DNA from 2 places in the Shewanella sp. DNRA4 genome. Region 2 is predicted to be linked to the other one. Evidence: predicted binding sites of a transcription regulator. Region 2 holds the regulator's gene; the other holds the start of a gene.

Region 1 (4,183 bases), on a different contig from region 2:
GTCTTTATTTCCTCTTAACAATACTGCATATACAAAAACGGCCTGCAAACGATTGCAGGCCGCATTATACAGATTAACCTTTCAAAAGTTTAACCTTTTGTCGGTAATCCCATCACCTAAACAATTAGCCTAGTGATTTTGCAGCGTTCAGCACATTTTCAACGGTGAAACCGAAGTGCTTCAGCAGCACGTTGCCTGGCGCAGACTCACCAAAAGTAGTCATGCCCACAACTGTGCCTTCGAAACCAACATACTTGTACCAGAAGTCAGTATGGGCCGCTTCGATAGCAATACGTTTAGTTACGGCTTTTGGCAGTACAGATTCTTTGTAAGCAGCATCTTGCTTATCAAACTCAGTGTTTGATGGCATAGATACCACGCGAACTTGTTTGCCTTGTTCAGTCAGGGCCGCAGCAGCTTCTACCGCCAATTGAACTTCACTACCAGTCGCAATCAGGATGTACTCAGGCGTACCTGCACAGTCTTGCAGTACGTAAGCGCCTTTTGCCACATTGGCTAATTGCTCAGCAGTACGTGCTTGAGCCTTCAGGTTTTGACGGCTGAAGATCAGTGATGTTGGAGCATGGCGACGTTCGATAGCCGCTTTCCACGCTACTGCGGTTTCAGCCGCGTCACATGGGCGCCATACCGCCATGTTTGGCGTCATACGCAGGTTAGCTAATTGCTCAACGGGTTGGTGAGTTGGGCCGTCTTCACCTTGACCGATAGAGTCATGGGTGTAAACGAAGATGTTTTGAATTCCCATCAGTGCAGACATACGTACAGCGTTGCGTGCGTATTCCATGAACATCATGAAAGTCGCGCCGTAGTTGATAAAACCACCGTGCAGAGACACACCGTTCATGATGCCGCTCATACCGAATTCACGCACACCGTAGTACACGTAGTTACCGGCTGGATCGTCTTGAATCCCTTTAGAACCGGCCCACAAGGTGAGGTTAGAACCCGCTAAGTCTGCTGAGCCGCCTAACAGTTCAGGCAGCATAGCGCCAAAGGCTGCAATCGCGTTTTGTGATGCTTTACGGCTCGCAATACCTTCGCCTTTGGATTGGCATTCTTGGATAAAGGCTTGTGCTTTGGCTTCGAAATCGGCTGGTAATTCACCTTTCAGTACACGGCGCTCGTATTCAGCTGCTAATTCTGGGTAAGCAGCAGCGTAAGCGGCAAACTTATCGTTCCATGCCGCTTCACGGGCTGCTCCCACTTCTTTAGCATCCCAACCAGCGTATACATCGGCAGGGATTTCGAATGGCGCATGTGGCCAGCCTAAGAATTCACGGGCCGCGGCGATTTCCGCATCACCTAATGGCGCGCCGTGGCAATCGTGGCTGCCAGATTTGTTTGGCGAACCAAAACCGATAATGGTTTTGCAGCAGATCATGGTTGGTTTATCGGTGACCGCTTTAGCCGCTTCGATAGCAGCGCGAATCGCATCGCTATCGTGACCATCAACGTTAGCAATCACATGCCAGCCGTATGATTCGAAACGTTTTGGCGTGTCATCGGTAAACCAGCCTTCAACATGGCCGTCGATAGAGATGCCGTTGTCATCCCAAAATGCGATCAGTTTGCCTAGGCCTAAGGTACCTGCCAGAGAACACGCTTCGTGGGAAATACCTTCCATCAAGCAGCCATCGCCGAGGAAGCAGTATGTGTAGTGGTCAACAATCTCGTGACCTTCACGGTTAAACTGTGCCGCTAAGGTTTTTTCTGCAATCGCCATACCCACAGCGTTGCTGATCCCCGCACCTAATGGACCCGTGGTGGTTTCAACACCTGGGGTGTAACCATATTCTGGGTGACCTGGGGTTTTAGAATGTAACTGACGGAATTGCTTCAGTTCATCCATTGGCAGGTCGTAGCCAGTGAGGTGTAATAAAGAGTAGATCAGCATAGAGCCGTGACCGTTAGAGAGGATAAAGCGGTCTCTATCTACCCATTTCGGATTGTTCGGGTTGTGCTTAAGGAAATCATTCCACAGCACTTCAGCAATATCTGCCATGCCCATTGGGGCGCCTGGGTGGCCTGAGTTTGCTTTTTGAACTGCATCCATACTTAACGCACGGATTGCGTTGGCGAGTACTTTACGGGAAGACATGCTCTCTCCTGCTTAATTTGTGGGGTCTAGCGGGCAATTTGGACGCATATTTTCCCCTACATAGCGAAGCGACGCAAACGAAAATTCATCACAATCTCGCCTTACCATCGCCAATAGAACTTTTTGCGATAAAAAATGGCTTAAGGATGAACTATTCAAGCCAATGATTCGTAGTTTAAGTCGCTATGACAATACTCTGTACAATTTCCCCCAAAGCTCGTCTCGGTGGAAAAGAGGAAATGCCGCCGCGTATCCTTAACGGAATTAGATGGATTTTAAACACTTTTAATTAATTATTTTCAATCAGTTAAATGACTAACATGCTTTTTAGTTCAAATTTTAAAGCTGAGATTTACCTCACTAAGTACAGAAATATTTAGCTTTGGGGGTGTCATGGCGATGAAATTCCACTAAAATAGCCGTCTAGATGTAGATGCTTCTACACGTTTGATTGCTAACAACGAGATTTTCCTACTATGGCAAAGCACTTGTTTACTTCTGAGTCGGTCTCAGAAGGTCATCCCGATAAAATTGCAGATCAGATTTCTGATGCTGTGCTAGACGCGATTCTGGCCCAAGATCCTAAAGCACGTGTCGCGTGCGAAACGTATGTCAAAACTGGCATGGTATTAGTAGGTGGCGAAGTGACCACCTCTGCCTGGGTTGATATTGAAGAGCTGACCCGTAAAACGGTTCGTGAAATTGGTTATATCCATTCTGATATGGGCTTCGATGCCGATTCTTGCGCCGTATTAAACGCGATTGGTAAACAGTCTCCAGACATCAACCAAGGTGTCGACCGCGCTGATCCAAAAGAGCAAGGTGCCGGCGACCAAGGGTTAATGTTTGGTTATGCCAGCAACGAAACTGACATTCTGATGCCAGCGCCTATTACTTATGCCCACGCATTAGTGAAGCGTCAATCTGAAGTGCGTAAAAACGGCACTCTGCCATGGTTACGCCCAGATGCGAAAAGCCAAGTTACCTTCGCTTACGAAGACAACAAGATTGTTGGTATCGATGCGATCGTACTGTCTACCCAACACAGCCCTGATATCGCCCAAGCGGATTTGATTGAAGGCGTGATGGAAACCATCATCAAACCAGTTCTGCCAGCACAATGGCTGAGCAAGGACACTAAATACTTCATTAACCCAACTGGCCGTTTCGTTATCGGTGGTCCAATGGGTGACTGTGGTTTAACCGGTCGTAAGATCATCGTGGATACCTACGGTGGTATGGCGCGTCACGGTGGTGGTGCATTCTCTGGTAAAGACCCATCAAAAGTTGACCGTAGTGCTGCTTACGCTGCCCGTTACGTTGCGAAAAACATCGTAGCAGCGGGTCTGGCAGACCGTTGTGAGATCCAAGTGTCTTACGCTATCGGTGTAGCTGAACCGACTTCTATCAGTGTTGAGACTTTCGGTACGGGTAAAGTATCTGAAGAAGTCTTAATCAAGTTAGTCCGTCAACACTTCGACCTGCGCCCATACGGCCTGACTGAAATGTTGAACTTAGCTCGTCCAATTTACCAAGCGACTGCCGCTTATGGTCACTTTGGCCGCAGCGAGTTCCCATGGGAAGCGACGGATAAAGCTGACGCACTGCGCGCCGATGCAGGTCTGTAATCTACATTAAGCTCATGCTTTTACAAGAAAAAACCGCCTAATGGCGGTTTTTTTATGCTTAGGATGTATTGCCTAACCCCATTACTCTCAACAAAATGGCTTTCACTGTAGGCAAAAGACAGAGACTCAATGAAGCCGTTAATCGCACAACTCCAATTCTGCTCTTAGGCGACCAAGGTAGGCCATCACGAGCCCATGGCCAACACCTTAGGCAGCCTAGACATAGCCACTTGCCTTGAAAGGGAGCCCGGCCGTTTTTTCGAACCGCCCTACACTGAACCCTATGAAAGCTTATGTGTTAGCGACCATCAACAAGCCAACAGATTAAAGCCCCAAGTATCTAGTGAAATCGTCGCTCAAATAGCGAAAACCGCCTATCTGGAAACGTGGAAAATAATGACCGTTGCCGAGATTTGCGCACTAGTCGCAGATGATG
Region 2 (4,183 bases):
GATCTTAAAGCCAAATAACACCACGGCATTTAGATTGGTCACCACGGGCGCACTCGCTGATGAACTGTGCGGCGCAATCAGGGTAAAGTCGGTGTGGGAGGCATAGCTTGAACGCACAGCCAAGCTCACCTCAGTGTTAAACAGCGGCTGCAAAGTACGTGAATGCAACACGGGTGAGCCTAAACGCGCCAAACGGTCGGCTTCAGCAAGGGACATGCTCTTGAGTAATTTCGCATCATTGATCTTATTCGGGTCAGCGTTAAAGACCCCTTCAACGTCGGTCCAAATGGTCACGCGCTCAATGTCGGCAAGGCTAGCAATTAAGCTGGCGCTAAAGTCAGAGCCATTGCGGCCAAGCAGCAAGGTATCGCCGCGCTCGTTAGCACAAATAAAACCGGTGATCACTAGGCGCTCGTTAGGGTGGGCCGCCAGTAAGGCTTGCACTTTGGCGCGGGATTCTTGCACACGAATTTGCGGCACGGCGGCCTCATCGGCCACTAAAATCGAGCACGCATCAACATGGCTTGCGGCCACGCCCGATTCGCGCAGCAGCGCTGCCATCAGGCGCGCCGACCAACGCTCACCAAAACTCACCACATGGTTAATTTGGTAATCATTGCGTACATCTAAAGATAATAGACTGATTAACTGAGCTTTATCCGTGGTCAAACGTTCGCGTAAATCCCGCGCTTGCTCGTTAGATAATAATTGCTCAATCAAGCCTTGCTGATAGCTGATAAGGACTTGTAATTCTTCTTGCCATAATTGGTTGCTATCGCGCAGGGACAATAATTTATATAAAAAGTTAGTGGTTTTACCCGCGGCAGACACCACCACCAGATCATCACTGTGGCCATGGGTTAACAGAATATGGGCGACTCGGCGGTAACAATCGGCATCGGCTAAGCTGGAACCACCAAATTTATGTAAGTGACAACGTGCCATCTATTATTCCTCTACTGACAAGCCGCTACGGCGGCCAATCCTGCTTGAATATCTGCAACTAAGTCGTCGGCATCTTCAATACCAACCGACAAACGTAATAGGGTGTCTTTAATACCAGCTTCAAAACGCGCCTGCGGCTCCATCGCTCTGTGGGTCATGGTCGCGGGCACGGCCACGAGGCTCTCGACGCCGCCTAAACTCTCAGCAACACTAAATAAACTTAAGGCATCTAAAAAGGCAACCACTTCGGCCTCGCCGCCCTTAAGCTCAAAACTCAGCATAGCGCCAAAACCTTTTTGTTGCTTGGCGGCAATGGCATAACCGGGATGATCCGCAAGACCTGGGTAATACACTTTACTCACGACGGGGCTATTACTCAGTAACTCCACAATCCGCTCGGCATTGCGTTGGTGCTCACGAATGCGCACGGCCAAAGTACGCAGGCCGCGCAGGGTTTGATAACTGTCGAAGGCAGAACCCGTTAAGCCTAAGGTGTTCGACCACCAATGTAAGGTCTCACCAATTTGGGGATCTTTGGCGATCACCGCGCCGCCCACCACATCGCTATGACCATTAATGTACTTAGTGGTGGAGTGGATAACGATATCGGCGCCGAGCAATAGCGGTTGCTGCAAAATCGGTGACAGGAAAGTATTGTCCACTATCACTAACGCACCGACGGCGTGGCTTGCCTTGGCAATAGCTTCGATATCAACCACCCGCAGTAATGGGTTGGATGGGGTTTCAATCCACACCATTTTAGGTTGCTGGGCAATCGCTTGCTCAAGTGCTTGGCTGTCGGTTTGATCGACCACCAGCAGTTTAAATTGGCCTTTTTTCGCCAAATTAGTAAATAAACGATAAGAGCCACCGTAACAATCGTGGGGCACCACCAGTAAATTATCTGGGCCCAGTAAAGTGGTCACTAAGGTAATGGCTGCCATGCCAGTACAAGTCACTACACCGGTTGCGCCCTTTTCCAGCTTTGCTAAGGCATCGCCTAAGATGCTGCGGGTAGGATTGCCGGAACGGCTGTAGTCAAATTCGCGAGGATTTTTATGACCATCGAAGGCGTAATTCGTCGACAGGTAAATTGGCGGCACCACGGCGCCATATTGAGTATCGCTTTCGATACCCTGACGCACTGCCAATGTGGCTAATTGACGCTCGGTCACTAATTTGCCTGCGGTCATCGGGAACTCCTAAGTTCGCAAAGAGATGTCTGGACGTCTAAATGTACCTAAGCCCAGTGGTATCGTCAATAGGCGTTAAGACGTTTAGACGTCTAAACATAAAGAAATCTGTTTGCAATCGCTAAGAAATAGTAGCAATAATTTGACTGTAATCTGTAAGGGTTTAAAATCTGCCCCGAATTTAGCGTTATAACAGGTGAGTCAATGACTGAATGGAATGGGGAATACATCAGCCCCTATGCTGAACATGGCAAGAAGAATGAACAAGTAAAGAAAATTACTGTGTCTATTCCGCTCAAAGTGCTAAAAGTCCTCACGGATGAACGTACGCGTCGTCAGGTCAACAACCTGCGCCACGCAACGAATAGCGAACTGTTGTGCGAAGCATTTTTGCATGCCTACACCGGCCAGCCTCTGCCTGATGATGCCGATCTGTCGAAAGAGTGCCCAGACAGCATCCCCGCTGAAGCGAAGCGGTTGATGGACGAAATGGGGATCGAGTGGGAAGACATGGAATAACGCTTAAGCGTCCATAATCCTGCCGTAACTAATTATTAGGGATCGTTAATGCTCATCCGGCGTGGTGGGTTAAAGTAACGATCCCTATTTTGTTTTGATGGAATCCTATGTTCTCCTTGATCGATCCACAAACGCTTGCCATCGCGTCTGTGATTGTGTTTTTAGGTGCCCTCACCCAGAGTCTGATTGGGTTTGGCTTAGCCGTGGTCGCCAGTCCGCTGCTGTATATCGTCGATCCCCAATTAGTGCCTGCCCCCGTGATTGTGATGGGATTTTCCATCGCGCTACTCACCCTATTGCGTGAACGCGGCCATTTAGAATTCAATGGCTTGCAATACGCACTCATCGGTCGAGTGCCCGGTGGCTTTATCGGTGCTAGCCTATTACTGTTTGCGCCGCAGCCGATCCTCGGCTTGGCGATTGCCGCGATTGTGACGGTTGCCGTGGTGCTCAGTTTGTATAAATTCAGCCTGCCGGTAAACAAAGCGACTCTGTTTGGCGCGGGAGTCGTCTCGGGGATCTTTGGCAATATCGCCGCCATTGGTGGTCCGCCGATGGCGATTTTATTGGCGGGTAAGGATGCTTCGCAGTTTCGCGCAGCGTTATCGGCCTTCTTTATCTTTAGTTCGACCATTGCCTTGGCGATTCTTGGGGTGACGGGCCTACTCGAAATCAAGCACTTTTGGCTTTCGCTAATGCTATTGCCCTCGGTCTTTTTAGGCTATCTCGTGGCGGGCAAACTGGTAGGCAGTATTGATAAACATAAGACCAAGATGGCGACCTTAGCCCTCTGCGCTATCAGCGCCTTAGTGCTCACGGTCAAATCAGTGATTGAGTTATTACCGCAATAATCTCCCGCCAATTGCAGTCAATCGCAGCCATAAAAAAAGCACCGTTTAACGGTGCTTTTTGCTTGCAGGGGATGGGTGATTTACGCCATCGGTATTGCAACGAACTTCAGTTAATTGTTAACTGAGATCTCGTTAACTCTGCTCTCATTAACTTAAGTAGCTTTGGCCCGCATACACAATAAAGTGTCTCAGGGCGAGCACGCCGGTTAAGCTGGCACAGGCCACCATAATCATTGCGCCCTTAGTGTGGCGAGTCGCTGCGGGAAGCAGCATAAACAGCAATGGCACACCAAAGCCAATCCCCACGACACCAATCCAGAATACGCTTGCCCACACGCCAGAGGTGAGTGATGCCAGTGCCGCAGCCGCCGCACCGCCCTTAAAGTACAAGGCGCAAAACAACATAAACAGGAACATGATTTCGATTGCCATCACTGGCAGCTCTAAGCCATGCATTTTAGCTAAGGTCTTGTCGTGGCTATCGGTTTTGAACATCACCAGCGCCAGCACCGCATTGGCCGCCGCACCCGCTGATAAACCCGATACCAAGAACAGTGCAGGCAATACCGCAGTGTTTAGCATCGGATAGGCATTCATCGCCGAGATTAAGAAGCCTGTGTAAGCGCCCACACCAATGGCGAGGACAAACAACAGCACTTCAATCAGCTTTCTAAA

The links. Region 2 encodes MetJ, which represses methionine synthesis genes. Its sites were predicted from a motif close to TAGACGTCTAGACGTCTA; they were not measured.
Region 1: a site for MetJ is predicted at 2,536-2,553, ahead of metK (methionine adenosyltransferase). Genes of this name have one in related genera too.

Annotation. Positions count from the first base shown of each region.
Region 1 is NZ_JABAIP010000005.1:33,481-37,663, reverse strand. Features, by position in the region: gene tkt (transketolase) at 125-2,119, opposite strand; gene metK (methionine adenosyltransferase) at 2,596-3,747, shown strand; gene HG547_RS06640 (hypothetical protein) at 3,943-4,183, shown strand, end outside.
Region 2 is NZ_JABAIP010000023.1:44,749-48,931, reverse strand. Features, by position in the region: gene HG547_RS19815 (bifunctional aspartate kinase/homoserine dehydrogenase II) at 1-945, opposite strand, end outside; gene metB (cystathionine gamma-synthase) at 957-2,120, opposite strand; gene metJ (met regulon transcriptional regulator MetJ) at 2,343-2,657, shown strand; gene HG547_RS19800 (sulfite exporter TauE/SafE family protein) at 2,765-3,508, shown strand; gene nrfD (NrfD/PsrC family molybdoenzyme membrane anchor subunit) at 3,656-4,183, opposite strand, start outside.